3 regions of the Thalassobacillus sp. B23F22_16 genome follow, and region 3 is predicted to be linked to each of the others. Evidence: predicted binding sites of a transcription regulator. Region 3 holds the regulator's gene; each other region holds the start of a gene.
What was found. Region 3 encodes LexA, which represses DNA repair genes until DNA is damaged. Its sites were predicted from a motif close to CGAACATATGTTCG; they were not measured.

Region 1: a site for LexA is predicted at 3,415-3,428, ahead of ACGTNI_RS04990 (YolD-like family protein). Genes of this name have one in related genera too.
Region 2: a site for LexA is predicted at 2,245-2,258, ahead of ACGTNI_RS14230 (YhjD family protein). Genes of this name have one in related genera too.

The regions. Positions count from the first base shown of each region.
Region 1 covers NZ_JBIEKD010000004.1:23,520-30,223, reverse strand. Annotated here, with positions in the region: gene ACGTNI_RS05015 (hypothetical protein) at 1-180, shown strand, start outside; gene ACGTNI_RS05010 (cytochrome c biogenesis CcdA family protein) at 177-914, shown strand; gene ACGTNI_RS05005 (peroxiredoxin family protein) at 942-1,550, shown strand; gene ACGTNI_RS05000 (response regulator transcription factor) at 1,579-2,265, shown strand; gene ACGTNI_RS04995 (HAMP domain-containing sensor histidine kinase) at 2,249-3,337, shown strand; gene ACGTNI_RS04990 (YolD-like family protein) at 3,449-3,790, shown strand; gene ACGTNI_RS04985 (hypothetical protein) at 3,874-4,416, shown strand; gene ACGTNI_RS04980 (DMT family transporter) at 4,507-5,412, shown strand; gene ACGTNI_RS04975 (hypothetical protein) at 5,402-5,593, opposite strand; gene aldA (aldehyde dehydrogenase) at 5,737-6,704, shown strand, end outside.
Region 2 covers NZ_JBIEKD010000018.1:44,588-51,291, forward strand. Annotated here, with positions in the region: gene ACGTNI_RS14215 (MFS transporter) at 1-759, shown strand, start outside; gene lepB (signal peptidase I) at 801-1,343, opposite strand; gene ACGTNI_RS14225 (TVP38/TMEM64 family protein) at 1,398-2,045, opposite strand; gene ACGTNI_RS14230 (YhjD family protein) at 2,276-2,665, shown strand; gene ACGTNI_RS14235 (competence protein ComK) at 2,613-3,131, opposite strand; gene ACGTNI_RS14240 (hypothetical protein) at 3,255-3,398, opposite strand; gene ACGTNI_RS14245 (DUF3939 domain-containing protein) at 3,464-3,934, shown strand; gene ACGTNI_RS14250 (hypothetical protein) at 4,232-4,495, shown strand; gene ACGTNI_RS14255 (SCO family protein) at 4,832-5,422, shown strand; gene ACGTNI_RS14260 (fatty acid--CoA ligase family protein) at 5,660-6,704, opposite strand, start outside.
Region 3 covers NZ_JBIEKD010000002.1:240,373-247,076, forward strand. Annotated here, with positions in the region: gene istB (IS21-like element helper ATPase IstB) at 158-892, opposite strand; gene istA (IS21 family transposase) at 919-2,487, opposite strand; partial or broken gene ACGTNI_RS03750 (IS110 family transposase) at 2,630-2,785, opposite strand; gene ACGTNI_RS03755 (hypothetical protein) at 3,068-3,520, shown strand; gene ACGTNI_RS03760 (DUF2553 family protein) at 4,237-4,410, opposite strand; gene lexA (transcriptional repressor LexA) at 4,789-5,412, opposite strand; gene ACGTNI_RS03770 (YneB family resolvase-like protein) at 5,717-6,376, shown strand; gene ACGTNI_RS03775 (DUF896 domain-containing protein) at 6,519-6,704, shown strand, end outside.

The DNA.
Region 1 (6,704 bases), on a different contig from region 3:
GGCAAAAGCCATGTTATTTATTTATGGCTGGCCTGGCTGCTCAGCGAATGGCTGCTTTCATTTATTGCACCATTCCCGATGTTGTTCGGGGTTATGGTCGATCCGTGGTTTATATTTGCGTTAATGGCTGCAGGACTATTTCTTGAAATTTTGACTAGACGGAAGGTGGTCATTACATGACTTCAGATGTTACAATTTGGCTCGCTTTCGGTGCAGGGGCGATATCTTTCTTATCCCCATGTACTCTGCCGCTGCTTCCTGCTTATTTGTCCTACATAACAGGAATGAGTGTGAAAGAAATACAAAACAAGAAAGATGCTAAAGTACGGACTAATATTTTGTTGCATTCAATATTCTTCCTTATTGGTGTGTCATCGATCTTTATTGCTTTAGGAATTGGAGCCTCTTATTTAGGAAGCTATATTCAGGGGCTATTGTCCGGTCAGTCCGGTGTTTTGATTCAGCGGATAGCCGGTGTATTCATCATTTTGATGGGCTTGTTTGTCGGTGGCTGGATCAGTTTCAAATGGCTGATGAAAGACAAACGACTTCGTCATTCTCAGAAGCCGGCTGGTCTGTTAGGAACGACCTTTGTCGGAATGGGATTTGCCGCAGGATGGACCCCGTGTATCGGTCCGATCTTCGCTTCGATTCTTGTACTGGCAGCAACAGACCCGGGGCAGGGGTTACTATACACAATTGCTTACGTACTTGGTTTCGCTATGCCCTTCCTCTTGTTCTCCTTCTTCCTGGGATCGGCTAGATGGGTTGTCCGCTATAGTGAAAAAATCATGAAGGTCGGCGGTGGGCTGATGATTGTCATGGGGGTATTACTTTATACCGGACAATTAGCACGGCTTTCGAATATTTTGCTTCGGTTAGTACAGGATACGTGGTTAGGGAACTTAGGATAATTTTATTGAGGGAGGACGATGTCAGGCATGAAAAAAGGGATTTTAATCGGAATCGTGATAGCTATGCTGGGCTGGGCGGTCTATGATATGCTAGGTGACAAAGGTGACTCAGGAACTTCTGGAGAAAAAGAGCCTCAGATGAGGGTCGCAGGAGATGGAGAAGGTCCAGAAGGGGACGAAGCTTCCGAAAATGAAGACGTTGCCGGGGGCGAGGTCGGTTTACAAAAAGGTCAGAAAGCACCTGATTTTGAACTCCAGACGATGGACGGTGAAACGGTCAAACTTTCCGATTACCGCGGTCAGAAAGTAATGATCAATTTCTGGGCTACCTGGTGTCCGCCGTGCCGGGCGGAGATGCCGGACATGCAGAAGTTCTATGAGAACGAAGATGTCGAAATTTTGGCCGTGAACCTTACGCAAACGGAAAGCGACGCTAGTGACGTCACAAAATTTGTCGATGACTTCGGGCTGACCTTCCCGATTCTCATGGATGAGAATATTGCGGTTGCCAACCAATATGAAATTAAACCGATTCCAACTTCCTATTTCGTCGATTCGGAAGGTTACATTCAATATGTAGCTTTGGGAGCGATGAATTACGACTTGATGATTCAACAGTACGAACAGATGGATTGATGCCTATCATAAACGAATGGTGGTTGACATGAACGAGAAAATTTTAGTGGTAGAAGACGATCCGATGATCATGAACCTGGTTACCATTTACTTAGAGAAAGCCGGTTATGATGTAGTAACGGCAGAGGACGGGGAAAAGGCGAAAGACATGTACTTCACCCACGCCCCCTGCCTGATTATATTAGACTTGATGCTTCCCAAGGTTAGCGGGGAAGCATTTTGTCGTTGGGTAAGAAAGCAGGATGCAAGAGAAGTTTCCATCATCATATTATCGGCAAAAGCGCGCACAGAAGACAGGATTGCCGGGCTTAAAATGGGGGCGGATGACTATCTGACCAAGCCATTCAGTCCTGAAGAGCTGGTTGCCCATGTAGAAGCAGTATTGCGCCGCACTGGTCAGCACTGCCAGAAAATCACCTATGACGGGTTGAGCATTATGCCGCGGAAAGGGGAAGTTACCCTGAATGGCGAACAGCTGAACCTGACAAATTATGAATTCAACCTGTTATATGTGTTCATGGAAAATCCTAATATCGTTCTTTCCCGTGAACACCTGCTCAATCATCTGAACCCCTATGATGAAAATGAAAGCTTTGAACGGACGATTGATGTGCATGTTAAAAAGCTTCGGAAGAAAATCGAGGACGATCCCACGAAACCAAAACGGCTGATCACTGTAAGAGGAATGGGGTATAAATTTGTGGCAGAAAATTAAATCCTGGCGGGAAAAGATGGCCACCCAATTGCTATGGCGACTGACCATCACCAATATCATCATCATTGCCTTATTTATTTTATTAAGCGGTGTTGCTGTCTACCAGACTGCCTGCTTTCTGGTGGGAAGGATTACGGATGTCGGTATGGCTCGCCAGTTAAGTTTCAATTCCACGCTGTTTCAATATTTATGGATTTTTAGTCTGATTGCTATTGTCAGTGGGAGTGTCGTTCATTACTTTATGATGAAGCAAATGATGCAGCCGATCACCGAACTTACTGAGTCGATGAAACGGTTGAAACAGGGGAGCTATCCAGCTGTACTGGAGACGAAAAACAAAGATGAAATCGGACAGCTAGTCGAACATTTTAATGAAATGAATCTGCTGCTTCGTGAAAATGAACAAAAGCGTAATAAGATGTTGACGGATATGGCTCATGAATTACGTACTCCGCTAGCGAATATCAACGGCTACCTGGAAGGGTTGAGCAAAGGCGTCATTGAAGGGTCGCCGGAACTTTATCATTCCCTGCATCAGGAGGCGAAGCGGATTACCGCCATGATGCAGCAGCTGCACGAAGTGAAAGAATGGGACAGTCTCGGCGGACAGTCCTACCCGGAAAGAGAAATGGTGGAAATCAGCGATTTAGTTGCTAATTGTGTCCAGTTATTTCAATGGGAGCTGGACAATCAAAAGGTTAAAGTAGTTACCGAAGTGGAGGAAAGCCGGTTATTCGTTCACCGGGAAGGCATCCAGCAGGTACTCACCAACCTTCTTCAGAATGCCATCCAGTACTACGAGGGCGAAGAGCCGATAACAATTACCGGTAAACAGACGGAAACAGCCTATCAGCTCTCTGTTGCAGGGCCTGGCTCTTACATTTCAGAAACGGAAAAAACAAAGATATTTGAACGCTTTTACCGTATCGATCCGTCGAGAAGCAGGGAAACAGGCGGAAGTGGACTGGGACTTGCGATCAGCAAAGAAATTATCGAGCAGCATAATGGAAGTGTCCAGTTAGATACAGATGGTTATCATCATACCTTTACCTTCACACTCCCGCTTCCATGACGAATTCAAGGATAAAACGTCAATTTTTGGCAGTCTGTGAAATTAGCTTTACCCTGCTGTTAGAATTATATATAATAAGAACAAACGTTCGGAATGACAGGAGGGTGCATGATGGATAAGCATAATAAAGACCGAGGAACCATTAAGTGGACATCGTTGATGCTGCCGGAGCATGTCCAATTAGTGAAAGAGCTTTGGAAAGAAGATGAACGTGTGGAAAAAGGCATCATTGATGAACAAAAAGCTGTAGAAATCGATTTTTTACTGCAGCGGGCCCTGAATGACAATTTGACCGTGGAGATCATTTTTCATAATGGGTTTGAACATGAACGGCGCTATGGGAAAATCAATTCGATCTGTTCCATGAGAAAAGAGCTTCATGGTACAAAGGAAGCCACGAAGCATACGTTTACACTGCCTTTAAATGACATCGTCGATATTACCATCCTGTAAACACCTGAATGAAAAGGAAAATAATTGAAATATCCAACAACTTATATTAAGCTGGTTGTAACAGTGTATTAAAGGGGATTGTAATGGGGAAATTATTCAGTTTTAAAGGCTTAATGACAATTTTAATTGTTTTGGTAGTTGGTTCGCTCGGGTTTTTTGGCGTACTTATATTTACGGATATCAACGAAAATAAATCAGAAAATACAGTTGCTTCAGAATCCAGTATTGAAGAGGAAAACCCATCTGAGTCAGGCGGAGAGGCAGAGGCTAAGCCGGCAAATAAAGAAGGTTTTGAGGATGCGGGGGATTTAATAGCTGTCGCTCACCGTTATTATAATGACACAACCGGCTATGGAAAGCTGGAAGATGGCGTCAAATGGAGTGAGCAGCGGGAAAAGGCAGATCAGTACTTAACTTACATTGAGGACAACACATTTGAAGACCCGCCTACCTTACAGACCGATATGGATGCAGTTGCTCAGTATTTGAAACAAATAGTCGACGGATCCAAAGAATTAGATAACGTAAGGCAGGCCCATCGTTATTTTCATGACCTCGATATTGCCATTAATAATTACACGAATTATACAGATGTCTGGGACGTAACAGAAACGCCTGTCAACTGATTCAGGAAAAGACTCTTACCTTCAGGGTAAGGGTCTTTTGGTATCTGGATGGACTTTGTAATTTCTTCAAATGGAAGGGGGGGTGGAACCATGTGGAAAGCATATGCATTGGTTATGCTCGCTATTATATTGTTTTCGGGAAATTTTATCGCTGGCAAGGTGGCTACAGCAGCAATCGCCCCATTTACGCTGGCCTGGCTGCGGACATTAATCGCCTTCTTACTGTTATTGACGTTTGCGAGACAGGAATTCAAGTATGCCCGTCCGGTGATGATGAAAAATTGGAAAGCTTTATATGGAATGGCGATGACGGGGGTGGTGTTATTTCCGGCCCTTGTGTACACTTCCTTGAATTATACGACTACCATTAATGCATCTATTGTAGAGGCTTTGACGCCTTCCGTTGCGATGGTGCTCGGCTTTTTATTCTTAAGGGAACGTTTTACTCCCTCTCAATTAACAGGGGTGCTTATTTCTTTTCTCGGTGTCCTTTACATCATCACACAAGGATCATGGGAAGTATTGACAGGCTTAGGATTTAACATTGGAGATTTGATTATGCTGAGCGCGGTCGTAAGCTGGGCTTTTTATTCTTTACTGGTCAATAAGCATGGACCGAAGTTTCCGATGTATGGAAGTCTGCTGTTCATGTTGGGAATGGGAAATGTCACCCTGCTGATAATGGCAGCGATCATCGAATGGCTGCCCCGGGGATTTGAAATTGACTGGTCTTCACAAGTGATTTGGAGTGTGCTTTACACTGGTATCTTCCCGGCTGTTATCGCTCTGATTGCCTGGAACCAGGCCGTGTCGATGATCGGTCCTTCAAAGGCTGCGGTGTTTTTGAATTTGATACCTGTAATCACAGCGGTTATGGCGTTCATTTTTTTAGGAGAAGCAATAACCAGTGCACAGTTAGTAGGGGGGATGTTTGTGTTAGGCGGTGTCTATATGACGACACGAAGACAAAAAAAGAGAGAGGCGGCTAATCCTTAGCATCCTCTCCGTGCGTTTCTGTCCATGCCACCCTTCCGGCCAGCAAAAAAATCAGGCTGGAAGCCAGGAATACGAAGCTGATTATCGTATCGTGAAGGATGAACATCATGATGGCTCCGGTTAGTGCGTTCATGATTCCGACGGTGACAAACATCCAGGCAATCAAGTTCTTTTGTTCCATGGCAAGTCACCCCATTCCTATGGTTACTTAGAGTATAGCGCAAACGAAAGGGCAATACATGGGTCGATGCGCGTGTTTAGGACAGGACTTTGGGTGGAAGATAATTTACAGGAACTCACATTCCGATTTAGAGGAGGATTATCTTGCAAACCCATAAACTATACATTGATGGTCAATATATAGAATCTACTGGAAATGAATGGCTCGATATCATTAATCCGGCAACAGAAGAGGTGATTTCACAGACACCCCGAGGCACAGAGGAAGATATCGATCGTGCTGTCAAAGCGGCTTTCAACGCCCAGAAAGATTGGGAACTGAAACCAAACATTGAACGTGGAAAAATCGTCCGCGAAATTGGTGACCGCATCGAAGCAAAACGTGAGCGGTTCATTGAATTGCTGCAGGAAGAACAGGGGAAAGACTATGAGCTTGCCAGCGGAGAAATTGATCTCGCGATTGATTATTTCCGTTACATGTCCGAATGGGCACGGCGAATCGAAGGAGAAATCGTCCCAAGTGACCGCCCTAATGAGCACATTCACATTTACAAAAAACCAATCGGCGTCATCGGCGGTATTGTGCCTTGGAACTTCCCGATGTTCATTTTGGCGCGTAAGGTAGCGACAGCACTCGTTACTGGCTGTACGATAGTATTGAAACCGAGTCAGCAGACACCGAACACCGCGATGGAATTTACAAAAATCATTGATGACATGAGTGAAATTCCAAATGGCGTCTATAACCTTGTCACTGGCACAGGATCTGAAATCGGAAATGCCCTTGCTTCTCATGAAAAAGTCCATATGGTGACGATGACCGGAAGCATCCCGGCAGGCACAAAGGTAATGGAAGCAGCTGCGCAGAATATTACGAAAGTGAATCTCGAATTAGGCGGGAAGGCACCTGCAATTGTCACAGAAAACGCTGATCTTGACCTTGCTGCTGAAAATATAAAAATGTCACGTCTTGCTAATAATGGACAAGCATGTACCAATGCAGAACGGGTATATGTCCATGAAAGCGTGGCAGAGGAGTTTTTAGAGATACTGAAAGAAAAAATCGAAGATGTCACGATTGGTGATCCACTGGAGAATAAAGAAGCGGATGT
Region 2 (6,704 bases), on a different contig from region 3:
ATCAATACCGGATTTTTGTTTGCCGGAATATTTGGCCAGCTGGTTTCCGGCTATTTCGGCTCATCCTACGGTTATCCCATGGTGTTTGTCGTATTCGCCATCTCCTACTTTTGTTGTGCTCTATTCATGGTAGCAGCTTTACGTCCGGCTGATGCTGTAGATAGGAGATATGCCTCGATTTCACTTACTACCATTCTATCATTTTTCAAGCAATCTTCCTTGCGAAAACTCTATTTGATCAGCTTCTTTCTACTATTTACCATCATGCTCTTCTACAGCAGTTTTGAATGGTATATGGAAAAAAGCCCCGAGCAACTGCCATTGACTCTGCAGCAATTCCGGATGCTCGGTCTGATTGGCGTGCTTCCTGCTTTTTTTGTCAGTCGTATGCAAAAACATCTCCATCCGGCGATCCTGTTATGCTTATTTTTAAGCTTGATGATGGGGGCATTCATCCCTGCTATGGTCAGTCTGTCAACCGCCACACTTATCTGGGCTTCGGTGATGATGATCGCCTCCACGTCGGTGACGATTCCGATGGTTATCGTCCTGATCGGCACTATCGCTGTCACAAACAAAGGGAGCGCCCTGTCCATCTACTCGTTCGTCTTATTATCCGGTGCAAGCGTCGGTTCTTTCCTTGCTCCGTTCCTGCCTCTGGAAGCGGCTGTTTATGTCATAGCCGTCTTGTTTGCCTGCTTCACCCTGGTATCTTATCGAATATATTCTAAGCAGGAAAAAGCCCTGCCGGCGAAATGAATCGGCCTGCAGGGCTGCTCGTTAGATCATGTTATTTTATTTTAAAACTGAATCGCTAATTGCGACATCGGCCAGTACCGGACATCGACTTTCCCAACGACGGTGTCCATCGATACAAACCCGAAGTAACGACTATCCAGACTGTCGCGACGATTGTCGCCCATCACGAACATCTGGCCCTCCGGTACTTCACTTTTACCAGTCACTTCTTCAAGCGTGAAGTCTTTCGTAAATAATTTACCGTCATCCGGGCGGAGTGCCTCTAAATATTCTTCCGGCTGTGCCTCGCCATTGATATATAACGTATCATCTTTGAATTCGATGTGATCCCCTGGTAAGCCGATCACTCGTTTCACATAATCCTCTTTTTCGTTGGCGTGAAATACGATGACATCCTGCCGATCGATTCCTTGCCAGTCATAAACCACTTTATTGACCATCAACAAGTTTCCATCATACAGCGTCGGTTCCATCGACTCTCCATCTACCACATAACTGGCAAACAAGTACGACCGGAACAAAAAGGCGATCACCAGCGCAAACAAAACAGTACGGAAAACTCGCCAAAAATTCTTCTTTTTCATTCTTTATGCCTCCACGGTGTGTGCTAACAACATCTTACCCGCTTTTGACATAATCTAATCGTTTTGGTAACGTTTCCGTTCTGCTTTTTTCTGCAGCCACTTTTCCAGAAACTTTCCAAGCACCCAGAACAACGTAATGCACACAGCAACTACAATCGTTTTCACCGGATTCTGGGCGAAAGATGTAATGCTTTCTCCGACATAGGCAATGGTGAAAATCATCACCGATTTCCCAAGCAGGACCGCCAGCACGAACTGCTGCCTGCTGACTCCCGACAATCCAGCCACGACATTGATGATCGAGGAAGGCGAGAACGGGAAACACATCAATAAAAATAACGGACCGAAGCCATGATTCTCGACCCAGGTCGTCACCTTTTTCACCTGTTTATGATTGGCAATGAACTGCATGAACCGCTTCTTTCCCAGCCTGCGGATTATCGTAAATACAATAACCGCTCCGACACTGGCTCCAATCCAGGAATAAAGAAAGCCTTTCAGCAATCCGTAGGCGACCGCATTCGCCAAAACGAATACAACCAGGGGAAGGATTGGAAGGAATGCCTCAATCATCGGCAGCAGGATACCTGGCAGGGGACCGAGCGCTTCGTACCTTTCCAACTGGGCCATGATATATTCATACAGTTTATCATCTTCATACATCTGCTGGAATTTATCAAAATTCAGGGTATAGATATACATCGAAAGTAGCTCCTTAGCTTGTACAATTCATTCCTATGTTTCCATTTTAATCAAAAACAGAAGCTTTGACTATTGATTGATGCAATAGCTGCTCTCGTATATAGCTTACCCTAAAATTCCCTCGCTCAGTGGAGTGCTTCCAAATTTTCCAGAAAAAACTTGCATACTTTTTTTCCGTTCGTGCTATAATACTCATAACAGAACATACGTTCGCAACGGAGGGAAATGTCATGCGCTATTTAAAAGAAGAAGAATTGGAGGTCACCTCCCGCTACCTCTTTCTTTCGATGGCACTAGTAGTCATCCAGCAGGATCGGCGGCACATCGAGAAAGGACAATTCAAAATCAAGGAACACTATTTGGAGTTGTTAGGGAAAATGGAATCAGAGGCCCGCACAGAAAGAAGAAACCTACGCGCCCGAATGGATCGGGAAAAACTTCAGGTCGTCCAGATCAGCAAGAACGATTCCTTCACTTCATTCCTGTTCCTCGCACATGGCTATGAAGAAAAACGCAATTATTTCAATCCGGCAATCCGTAAGAAAGTAGAAAATATCTTGTACGAACTTATGCAAAAGGCTCTGCGATCTGCTCCGCAGTATACAGAGAAGAATGCTTGATCCGATTTTCCAGAAGGAAACGGAATTGAGCGGTACGTTGAATCTGATTGGCAATCATGCCCGGTGAGACAGGGACAACGATGGAGGATCCATTGGTGAATTCGATAGTGGTCTGGTAGCCGTCAAGGCTGTTAAAAGAGCGGATATGGCTGTGGGAAATCCAGGAGCAGTCTTTTCGTTTCGGAGAAATTGTAGGAAAGAAGTAAATGCCCATCGACTGGGAAATTACAATCGGAGGTTTATGAGTAAACCCGGCAACTTGTTTCGTACCGGCTAAGCGTCCCGGCAGACTGGAAGCGAAATAGCGGCATGCTTCATCAACCAGCCGGCTTGGATGGACGGGAAGCTCATGCCTTGCACCGGTTTCAATTACCTCTGTCAAAACCTTTCCGTAAGACGTAGTGGTTGCCACCAGAGCAAGGGTCTGCGCTGTAATCTCAAAGGTATCTTTTTTAATTGGACTCATTCATGTCATCTTCCTTTCTGACTTAAAAGAATTCGTGCTATTTAAATGTACCACTAAACATGAAAAAAGTCCTAATTTTTCACAAATCTTTTTTAATTTATCAGGGAATGGCTATTCTGTCTGCTATAATTGAGCTGAAGGAACCTGCCTGGCCTCTAATTCTTCTTTATGGCCGTCATGCCAACAGTCATCATCCGGCCAGCCAAACTCAGGGTTAATACAGGTATAGATATCGAGTTCCCGTTCATTTAATTGGCTATTTTCCATTTCGCACACACCTCCCCTGTTAGTGTGTGCCTGTTATATCGTTTTTAAACAAGGAGGGATGGGTTATGTGGAAGAAAAAGAAATCGAAGCCTGCGCCAAAACCGACAGAAGTTTATGAACAGCGCAGCATTCCAATCCATGAAGTTCGAAAGGCAGTCAATGCCTATGCCAGCCAGCTTCCAAAAGGCGTCGAACTGAGTGTCATTATTAAAGAAGACTTGACGATCGACTACGACTTAATCGCCCCTTACCTGAAAGGTATCCCGGTAGAGACCTACTATATGTCGCGGGAGACCTATGAAATTTTTCCGGAAGAAGAGAAGCAGCTCGCGCTAGATCTCGACCATGTCCAGCGCGCCGTCGATCAATATATGAAAGCAACAAAGGAACTCCCCATCATAGAAAACGATCCCTACAAACGAGTCAGCTACTACAAACTCGAAACATTGAAACTGCTGCCTTACCGTCCTGACCGCGACTTTTACATCACTGACGAAGAATTCCTCATCACCTACCAGCCACCTTCAAAAAAATGACCAAACTCCTCACAGCATATGGAGTTTTTTTATGCAATTAAACGTTGTTGTCGGTTTCTCATAAGAGAGTTATTCCATTAAAGGGCCGAAAAGTCGAAGGCTTGATTTTGAGATATCATGGGTTCTTTGCCATAAAAGAATCAGGGGTGGCTGGGAGAAAAGAACCCCTGTTATAGAGGAGAATGTCTTCTACAGCCGCTGGTTACAAGCATGTTTTTACAAGTAGCTCTCCCTTTGGTTGAAATACTGCATAACGATGTTTCCGTTTCTCCCATAAATGCAAGGAGGGCCGGGAAATTGCGAGACTCCAATGGGAAGATAGTACATGGTGAGATCCCGCAGGGCTTTAGCCCGAGGAAGCTCACCGTACACCCATGGAAAGCGAGTAATTTCCCGGCCCTCCAAACCGTTACTACCGTAACGGAAACAACTTATCTCAAAACTGAGTCTTCAGTAAAAGGGAGCTTTACTTTAACAAAGCCTATGTTAAAAGAAGATAAAAAAAGGACCAATATCCAAACGGTGGATATTGGCCAAAGAGACGACTGGTTAAACTTTTGAGTGAGGGAATTAAATCCATGAAAAAGCTTGGGAAGCTTTTCCAATCTGTTGCCAATCACCGAGGTGATTAACAACTAACTCATGATTTAATTTTAATATATACCCGGTATTCCTTCACCGAAAAAGTATTGCGGTACACCGCAAAAACGTTTGCGCTATTGTTAGTTTTTGTCATAAAATTCTCATTTATTTGAAATTACACAGAATGTCAGTTGAAATTGTGAATTTGTTTTCAAATTTTTGTCATCAGTTCGTCACGAGTTTCCCCTATTTCCCCTACCAGAACATTGTATGATAAAAGTATATTCTATTCGTAATGATGCAGGGGGAGTTATAATGAAAAAAAGATATTATGCCATGTTTGCCGGGATTATTGCCATCGGGATCACGCTCGGTATTCTATATATTGAGGTTTGGCGTGATTCCGGCGTTCAGCTGCCGAAGGATGTCCTGCTTGAAACGGCTTCAGCAGAAAGCTATGATTTTGAAAACATGGAACCGAAAGTACGGCTTATCGAATTTTATTACACCCAGTGCCCGGATGTCTGCCCACTCACCACTCAAAGGATGATGCACCTTCGCGAGATGTTGAAAGAAGAAGGCGTGTATGGGGATAAAGTGGAATTCATTTCGATATCGATCGACCCGGAAAAGGATACGCCAGAACGTATTCAAAAATACATGGAGACTTATGCCATCAGCCCGGATGAAAATGGCTGGACTTTCTTAAGAGGATCGTTAGAAGACACAAAAGCTTTTGCAGAACCTTTCCGCTTCCGCTTTGAAGACCGTGGCACCGACTATATCGTCCACGATTCGTTCACTTACCTGATCGACCAGGAAAATTACCTGATTGAAAAGTTTTCCATGGGAGAAGGCTTCGATAAAGAAAAAGTATTCAAACGAATTATGAGGACCGTGGACTGATTTCAAGCTACAATCGCGGCAGTCATTTTATGAGACAAAACAACGTTATAATAGACAATCTTACCGGATGAGAGAAATCACAATAGGATGAGAGACAATTTCGAAAATAACAGAGACAGATTCAAATTTTTTCGAGACAAATTTAAAATTAAATGAGACAGCATCGTCATATATGAGACAACCAACAAGGAGACATTCCTCCACAAAAAGGAGGCCCGCACCGGGGCCTCCTTTTTCTTACTGTGTGATTTTTTCGCGCAAATTCTTACGTAAAATTTTACCTGTGGTATTCTTGGGAAGCTCCTCTAAAAATTCCACACTGGTCGGTACTTTATATTTGGCCAGGTGTTCCTGACAATATGTGATCACCTGTTCTTCATTCAAGTCAGGATCATCGGAAACGACAAAGCTGATCACCGTTTCACCGGAATCCGGATGAGGGGCTCCGATGACTGCTACTTCCGAAATGTTAGGGTGATCATACAACACTTCTTCCACTTCGCGCGGATAAACGTTGTAGCCGCCAACGAGAATCATGTCTTTTTTACGGTCAACGATGGAGAAGTACCCCTCATCGTCCATTTTCGCCATATCCCCGGTATACAGCCATCCGTCGCGAATCGCGACCGTCGTTTCTTCAGGCATTTTATAATAGCCCTTCATCACATTCGGGCCTTTAACGATCAACTCTCCGACTTCCCCTGGTGCCACCTCTTCTCCAAGCTCGTCCACGACACGATTTTCGACATTTTTAATATTCGTGCCGATCGACCCTGGTTTTCGAGGGCGGTCAAGCGGGTTGAAGCAGGTAACAGGGCTGGCTTCAGAGAGTCCGTACCCTTCGGATACGATGACATCGAACTTTTTCTCGAATGCTTTCAACAGTGCAACCGGCATCGAAGCACCACCGGAAATACAGAGACGGTTATGCTTGAACGTTTCTTCCATGCCATCTCCGGTTTGCAGCAGATAATTATACATCGTCGGCACGCCCGCAAATACAGTTGCCTTCCACTCTTGAGAAATTGTAAAAACAGCCTGCGGAGAGAATTTCGGCACAATCAGTACGGTCCCTCCATTCATCAAAGGACCATTCAAGGCAACAGTCAGACAGAAAACATGGAACATTGGCAGCGCAGCAATCACCCTGTCATCATTGGTGAATTCCAAATAGTCCGCGACATCTTTGGCATTGGAATAGATGTTTTTATGGGTGAGCATCGCCCCTTTTGGCTTTCCAGTCGTTCCGGAAGTATAGAGAATAACCGCGGTATCATTGTCA
Region 3 (6,704 bases):
TTTGTACTCGCGCAGCTGTTGATCAATCGCCTGGTAAGTAGACTTACCCTCCGATTTTATATCAATCAATAGAATAAACTCATGATCATAATCTTAACGAAATTCTAAAGCTGAATGAAGTTGTGACCGTCAAGTAAAATGACACAATTTCTGCTTATTAATTTGAAACACTTTGCTGCCCAAATATGGTTTTTCGATGCTTCATTCGCCAACTGTCTTCATTTAAATGAATGATTTCCACTCGATGCAATATACGATCTAGAATCGCAGTTGTAATTGCCTGATCTCCTAATAATTCACCCCATTCTTTAGGACCTTTATTGGACGTTAATATAATCGATGTTTGATTGTATAAATCATTGATCAAATGAAAAAACATATTGGCTTCCTGTTTGTCCATTGCCATAAACATTAAATCGTCAATGATAACTAGATCTGCTTCTCGTATTCTCTTCATTCTTGTTTTCGATTTCCTTGTGATTTCTTCAGTCTTTAATACATGAATGAGATCACCCATCGTAGTAAAAATCACTTTATATCCTTGGTTGAGAGCCTCAATGCCCAGCCCAATCGATAGGTGGGTTTTGCCGACGCCTGGCGGGCCAAGGAAAATAATATTATATAGCTGCTCCATCCACGTTAAGTCCTTTAACTGATTTAGTTTCTTCGAACTTAATGATTTCTGTTCTTTTAAATCGTATTCTTCCAAAGTGCTGAAAAACGGGAACGTCGCCCATTTAAACCGTTTCTCTAATAGCTTTTCTTCTCTGCGCTTTTGTTCATAGGTTGCTACATCCAGGAGAAACTGAGTAAAGGATGCGTCCTTTTGCTCAGCTTCTCTTATGAGTGTAGGAAGATGGTTAGCTGTTTCGGTCAGGCGGAGGGTTTTCATCAAATCTTGTAATTGATTCAGCTGACTCAATTAGACTCACCCTCCAATATTTCAGTATAGGCATTTACTGTTCTCTTTTGGGCTTCCGTATCCATGAGCCAGCCTGAAATCTTATTTATAGATGATACAGCCCGGGCGTTATCGGTTACTGTATCATCAACTTGGCGTTGTCGTTTGATGTATGAAACGATATCGCTAAAATCTGTCGCACTATAAAGATTTCTTTTCACACATTCTTTCAGTGCTGCTGATAAGATTGCCCCATTGTTCTCCTTTGTCTGCTTTAAAATAATCTGCAACTGATCTCTAATATACCGAGGGTAGTTTTGCCGGATGATATTAAGATAGTCGTATGCGGAATCTACCTCTTCAAACCGTTTCGCAACCGTATCCATAAATGCATTGATGCCTTTTGTTCGATCGCGCGAATGGCTTCTATCCTTTACTAATTGGCCTTTTCCTTCAGGAATAGTGTGTTTTGCAATCAATTCTCCTGTATCGGTAATATAGATGAATAGTTGTTTGTCTTCCGTTTCCTTGATACCGACGGTATCATATTTATGGAATGTTCCAAGTGGAAGAGAATACCGATTCGACAAATAACGAATTGTATTGTCCTTATGGACGCTTCTTGTTATACTATTTTCATAATTGTTTTTGATAGTTAATTTTTCTGCGACTGGTCTTAAGTGTTGCTTTTCCAAGGAGAACACTTCGGCCGGTCTTTTTTTTGTTGTGTTATGGATTTTATAGTTCCCTGTCCGGTTTAGCCACTGCCAACCCTGCTCATTCCAGGAATCAATGTTGTGAAACACTCTATGTCTTGCAAAGTTATGCTTGATAAAGCCAACCACATTTTCAATTTTCCCTTTACTTTCCGGCTCAGCTTTTCTACAAACCCTAAGGTTTAAACGCCTGGTTTCCTTATAGTGTTGAAACTCTTTCGTTAAGATAAGATCCCCGCCATTTTCACTGACCACGATTAAATTATCCTGATCATAAACGATTTCTCTTGGGATTCCGCCATACCACCGAAATGCATCTTCATGTGCTTCCATCACATCCTGGGTAGTGAAAGGTCTGTCTAACCATTTTTTATATTTGTATCTCGAGTTAGACAAAACAAATGCGATAAAGCTCAGCTTCACCTCTTGATTGTCAGGTGTTCTTTGTTTTGTATGACCAAAATCAACCTGCATTTGTTCTCCCATTGGCTGGTCAGGAATAGCTTCATAATTCCGTGGTAGAGTCTCTTTCTCTATTCTATATTCAGTACGTAATTCTCTAACGTAGGCACGAACCGTGCTCTCGCCAATCTCCAGTGATTCATACCTTTCCTGTAACCAATCTTGCACTTGTGCTGCCGACATATCAGGATGTTCTCTCAGCCAGGATAAAATTAACGCTTTGTAAGGATCTAACTTTTTCTCTCTCGTTTTTATTCTTTCTACCCATTCAGCCATCTCCGAAGGAGACTTCTGCAGGTTGCGATATACCGTTGATCTTGAAACCCCTAACTTTTCCGCCACCTTCGATTTACTAAATCCTTGCTTAATTAACTGTTGAATCTCCATATACATTTCCCACTTATCCACCTTTTCTGAGCCCTCCATTGATGTCTGTATAATCTTAAATATCATACAATGGGAGAGCTGTATATTTTACTGGTATATTTGGGTAAATAAGTGTTTCTTCTAATCTAGCGGAAACTGTCTACTTTAGTTTAGCAGTCACAGAAGTCGCTTCTGGAGAGTCGATGCGTATTACTTGAGCAACTAAATACGCATCTTTAATGTCTGTTTTGGTTTTGCAAATATAAAAATTTCGGAGGGCGTCCAATTGCGTAGGATTGAAAGATATCACTTTGTATCCAAGTTGATGAAGGAAGCTAAAGGTATGAGAGATTTAAAACCAGAAATAATCTGGTTAATAATAATAATATACGAGTGGACGAATATTCAATAAGAATAGTCGTCTTTTGTGTACTTAAGTATAGGGCAGTATATTTGTAGACTCAGTTTCGAGATAATAATAAAAGGTTGGAAATAGAATTCTGAAGTTCCTTTCGAACTGGAAATCAAATAGCTGAAACTGTCTGATAAAGTGGATTAGATACATTATCTCTTATAGAATAAAAAATGAGAAAAGACACAGTACTAACATGAGGTGGTAGAAATGGTATTTATTATAATTGCAGGCTTTGTCTTTCCTTGGATTATAGGCATTTATTTATATAAAAAAGCACCCAAAATTTTTTATACGACGGCACCCATTACCGCATTGATTGCGGTTGTTTTGAACCAGGCAGGCATTCATATGGGACTGTGGAAAGTGAATCATATGCCGACGATTGTTTTACTGGATTCCTTGTTTTTAGATTTAGGAATCTTCACTGTCGCCGGAGCCTGGTTCACCTATATGCTGGTGTACAAAAACACTAATCCCCTCTGGGTCTATATTATATTCATCGGAGGTATGACGGGCTTAGAAGGGCTGGCTCTTCTAGTAGAAACAATAAAATATGATCAAACATGGAATTTCTTTTATACCATCCTTATGTATGTCGGGGGTTTTCTTGTCATTGGATGGATTGTTTACATATTAAAGAAGCTAAAAGTTTTCCCATAAATTTTCTAGGCTGTTGAGTAAGTCTCGACAGCTTGTTTATTATTCGCCGCGTTAATTTATTATAATATGAGTAAAATCTCTTTAAGGCAATGTTTTGATGTTTCAATACTCTCTCCAATCAAAAGCTTAGATGTTAATAGCGATTACAAATAAATTAGAAGACTGATTATCTTGAAATCGAGTCTTAATGAAACGGGGGCAATTTAAAGTATTGGATTGGCCTCATTATTCCATGATAGGAGGAGATTGTCCAAGTCGGACGATCTTTTTTTCACTAACGGAGCGGAATAAGAAATAAGGAGTTTTTGTATGAACGGATGGTGATATTTACATATGTGGCATTGGGTCGATTCATTTATGCCAATCTATACAAGTACTGAAGGAGGTTTATATTGCGTTAAAAGCAAAGCATTGTAAACCTCGAAGAAACGAAGCTAATCATTACTCAGATAAGTATAAACGTAAAATGTGGAACCAGAAGGATGGGGGAAGTTATAAATCAGGCAGGTTTCCACCTTGTATTACTTAACTAAAAGGGTAGACTATTTGATAAGTATACTGATTATGATCGTATTTAAATGATTAAAAACGAATATTTTGTATCCATAAAATCTATTCCGTACACAAGTCCACCCTGGGGAACGTGAACAGTATATCTCCGTATATTAATCAAAATAAAGCCATTGATGCTTTGCATCAATGGCTTTATTTATGGCTCAACACCAGCCAAGATCGCAATCACTTACGTATTGCTGAATATCATTCACTTTATTTATACGAAAGATTTTTCCTTTTTGGTATTTGAAACCTTCTATCATTTCGTAACGATTTTCACCGCCAGTCATCAAAATCCGGCCGATTTTTTCCTTATTAAAGATATAAATTAATATTTCCTTCTTCTAACTTTCCATTAATACTCTCTGTGATATCTACCATGCGAAGGTTCTCTTTCTTCATTCAATTCCTCCCTTATAATGATGAACACATTCTTTAATAACTGTTGTACGTTATTATAAAGGAGTGTTAGGTGGAAAATCAAGTTATAGTCAGAATATATAGACAATTCAGTTAATTAGTCCTATGTCTATGAATAGATAAAAATGAGCGCAAAATTAGCGCTCTTTATAGTAATTCTTGAGTTTGGTATTCCTCTAAGGTAAATGATTCAGTATTTAATACAAAACAAAAGGACAATCACCGCTATTATTATTAGGTGGTTGTCCTTTTAAGCTTATTTATGATTGACACTTATTATAAGGGAGGGTGTATTAATGGATCGAACGGTATAACCCCACTACTTTTCCTAGAATGGATACCTCCTGAAGGACAATCGGTTCCATCGTAGCATTTTCAGGCTGCAGGCGGATATGGTTTTTTTCTTTGAAGAACCGTTTGACCGTAGCTTCCTCGTCTTCCGTCATCGCAACGACTATTTCTCCATTTTGAGCGGTTGGTGTCTGTTTCACGATGACCATATCTCCATCCAATATACCAGCTTCAATCATACTTTCTCCTTCGACTACAAGTACGAACGTATTTTCTTCACCGCCGGCCAGGTTTTCCGGCAGCGGCACATATTCTTCAATATTTTCGATTGCTGTAATAGGTGAGCCTGCTGTGACTTTACCAATTACCGGCGCATAGGAGGCTTCACTTCTCGGAATATTTTGTTCTTCTTCTAATTCCAATACTTCAATAGCGCGAGGCTTTGTTGGATCCCGTCGGATGAATCCTTTTTTCTCTAACCTCGCAAGGTGGCCGTGGACCGTGGAGCTGGAGGCCAGTCCTACAGCCTGTCCGATTTCGCGTACAGAAGGTGGATAGCCTTTTGCCAGTACTTCTTCTTTTATGAATTTCAATATTTCCTGTTGCCGCTTCGATAATTTACTCATATAAGCACACCTCGTACATATGTTTTTATTAACCACATTGTACCATGATGATTTCCACAATACAAACATTCGTTCGATTTTTTCTTGACAAGAACGAATGTTCGTATATAATGAAATTAACAAATGCGAACAAAAGTTCTGTATGGAGGGGTTAAAATGTTTGATAAACTGTCTAAGTTGGACATGACCTATATTATTCTTTTCATTTTGAGTCTGGCATTCTTATATGCTGCCATGACGATCAGCAGCTGACATTAGGTCTATAGTTTATTATCCGTATTAACAAGCAGAGAGGGTCGCAGGAATGAACGTAATCATTTATTGCAGGGTAAGTACAGAAAAAGAAGCACAGGTAACGTCATTAGCCAGGCAGGAGTCAGAGCTTCTTGCTATGGCCGAACAGAAAGACATGGAAGTAGTGGACGTAATAAAAGAACAAGCGAGCGGATACGAAATTGAGCGTGAGGGTGTATTCCGGTTGCTTGACCGGTTTTCGGATGGACAGGCGGAAGGCTTGCTGATTCAGGATGAAACACGCTTAGGGCGGGGCAATACAAAAATTGCGCTGTTTCATCAGCTTAACAAAATGGACGTGCATGTCTGGTCTCTTTCCCATCAGGGAGAGCTGCAGCTGTCTGAATCCGACTCCATGGTTCTGCAGATAGTAGGTATTGTGGAGGAGTACCAGCGTAAAATCCATAACCTGAAAATAAAGCGCGGCATGAACAAAGCGATGGAACGAGGTTATGACCCGGGTAAGAATCTTTCCAACCAGCAACTGGCAAGAGGGAGGGAGCGGATTGAATTTCCGATAGAGGAAGTTGTCCGGCTTAGGTCCAATAAGTTGACTTTCGAAGAAATTGCCGCCACCTTGCGCGGGCTTGGTTATGATGTTTCCAAAGCGACTGTCCACCGGCGTTACCGTGAATACATCTCACTTGAAAAAGAAGAAGATAAAAGTTAATATTATATAGAAGACAAGGGTCATAGGACACTTGTCTTTTTAGCACTTAGAGAGAAGTTTAGCTACTTATTCCTTTATAAGTATTTGAGGGAACAGAACAGGCTTTTCTTAATTAAGGGCTCACAAAAAGGAGTGTGTACGCATGTTATCAAAAGATAAACTAAATCGTATAAACGAATTAGCCAATAAATCGAAAAAAGAATCCCTTACGAAAGCAGAGAAAGACGAACAAAAGCAATTACGCCAAGAATACCTCGGCAATGTCCGGAAGTCTTTCAAAAACCAATTGAAAAGTATGAAAGTCGTTGATCCGGAAGGAAATGACGTA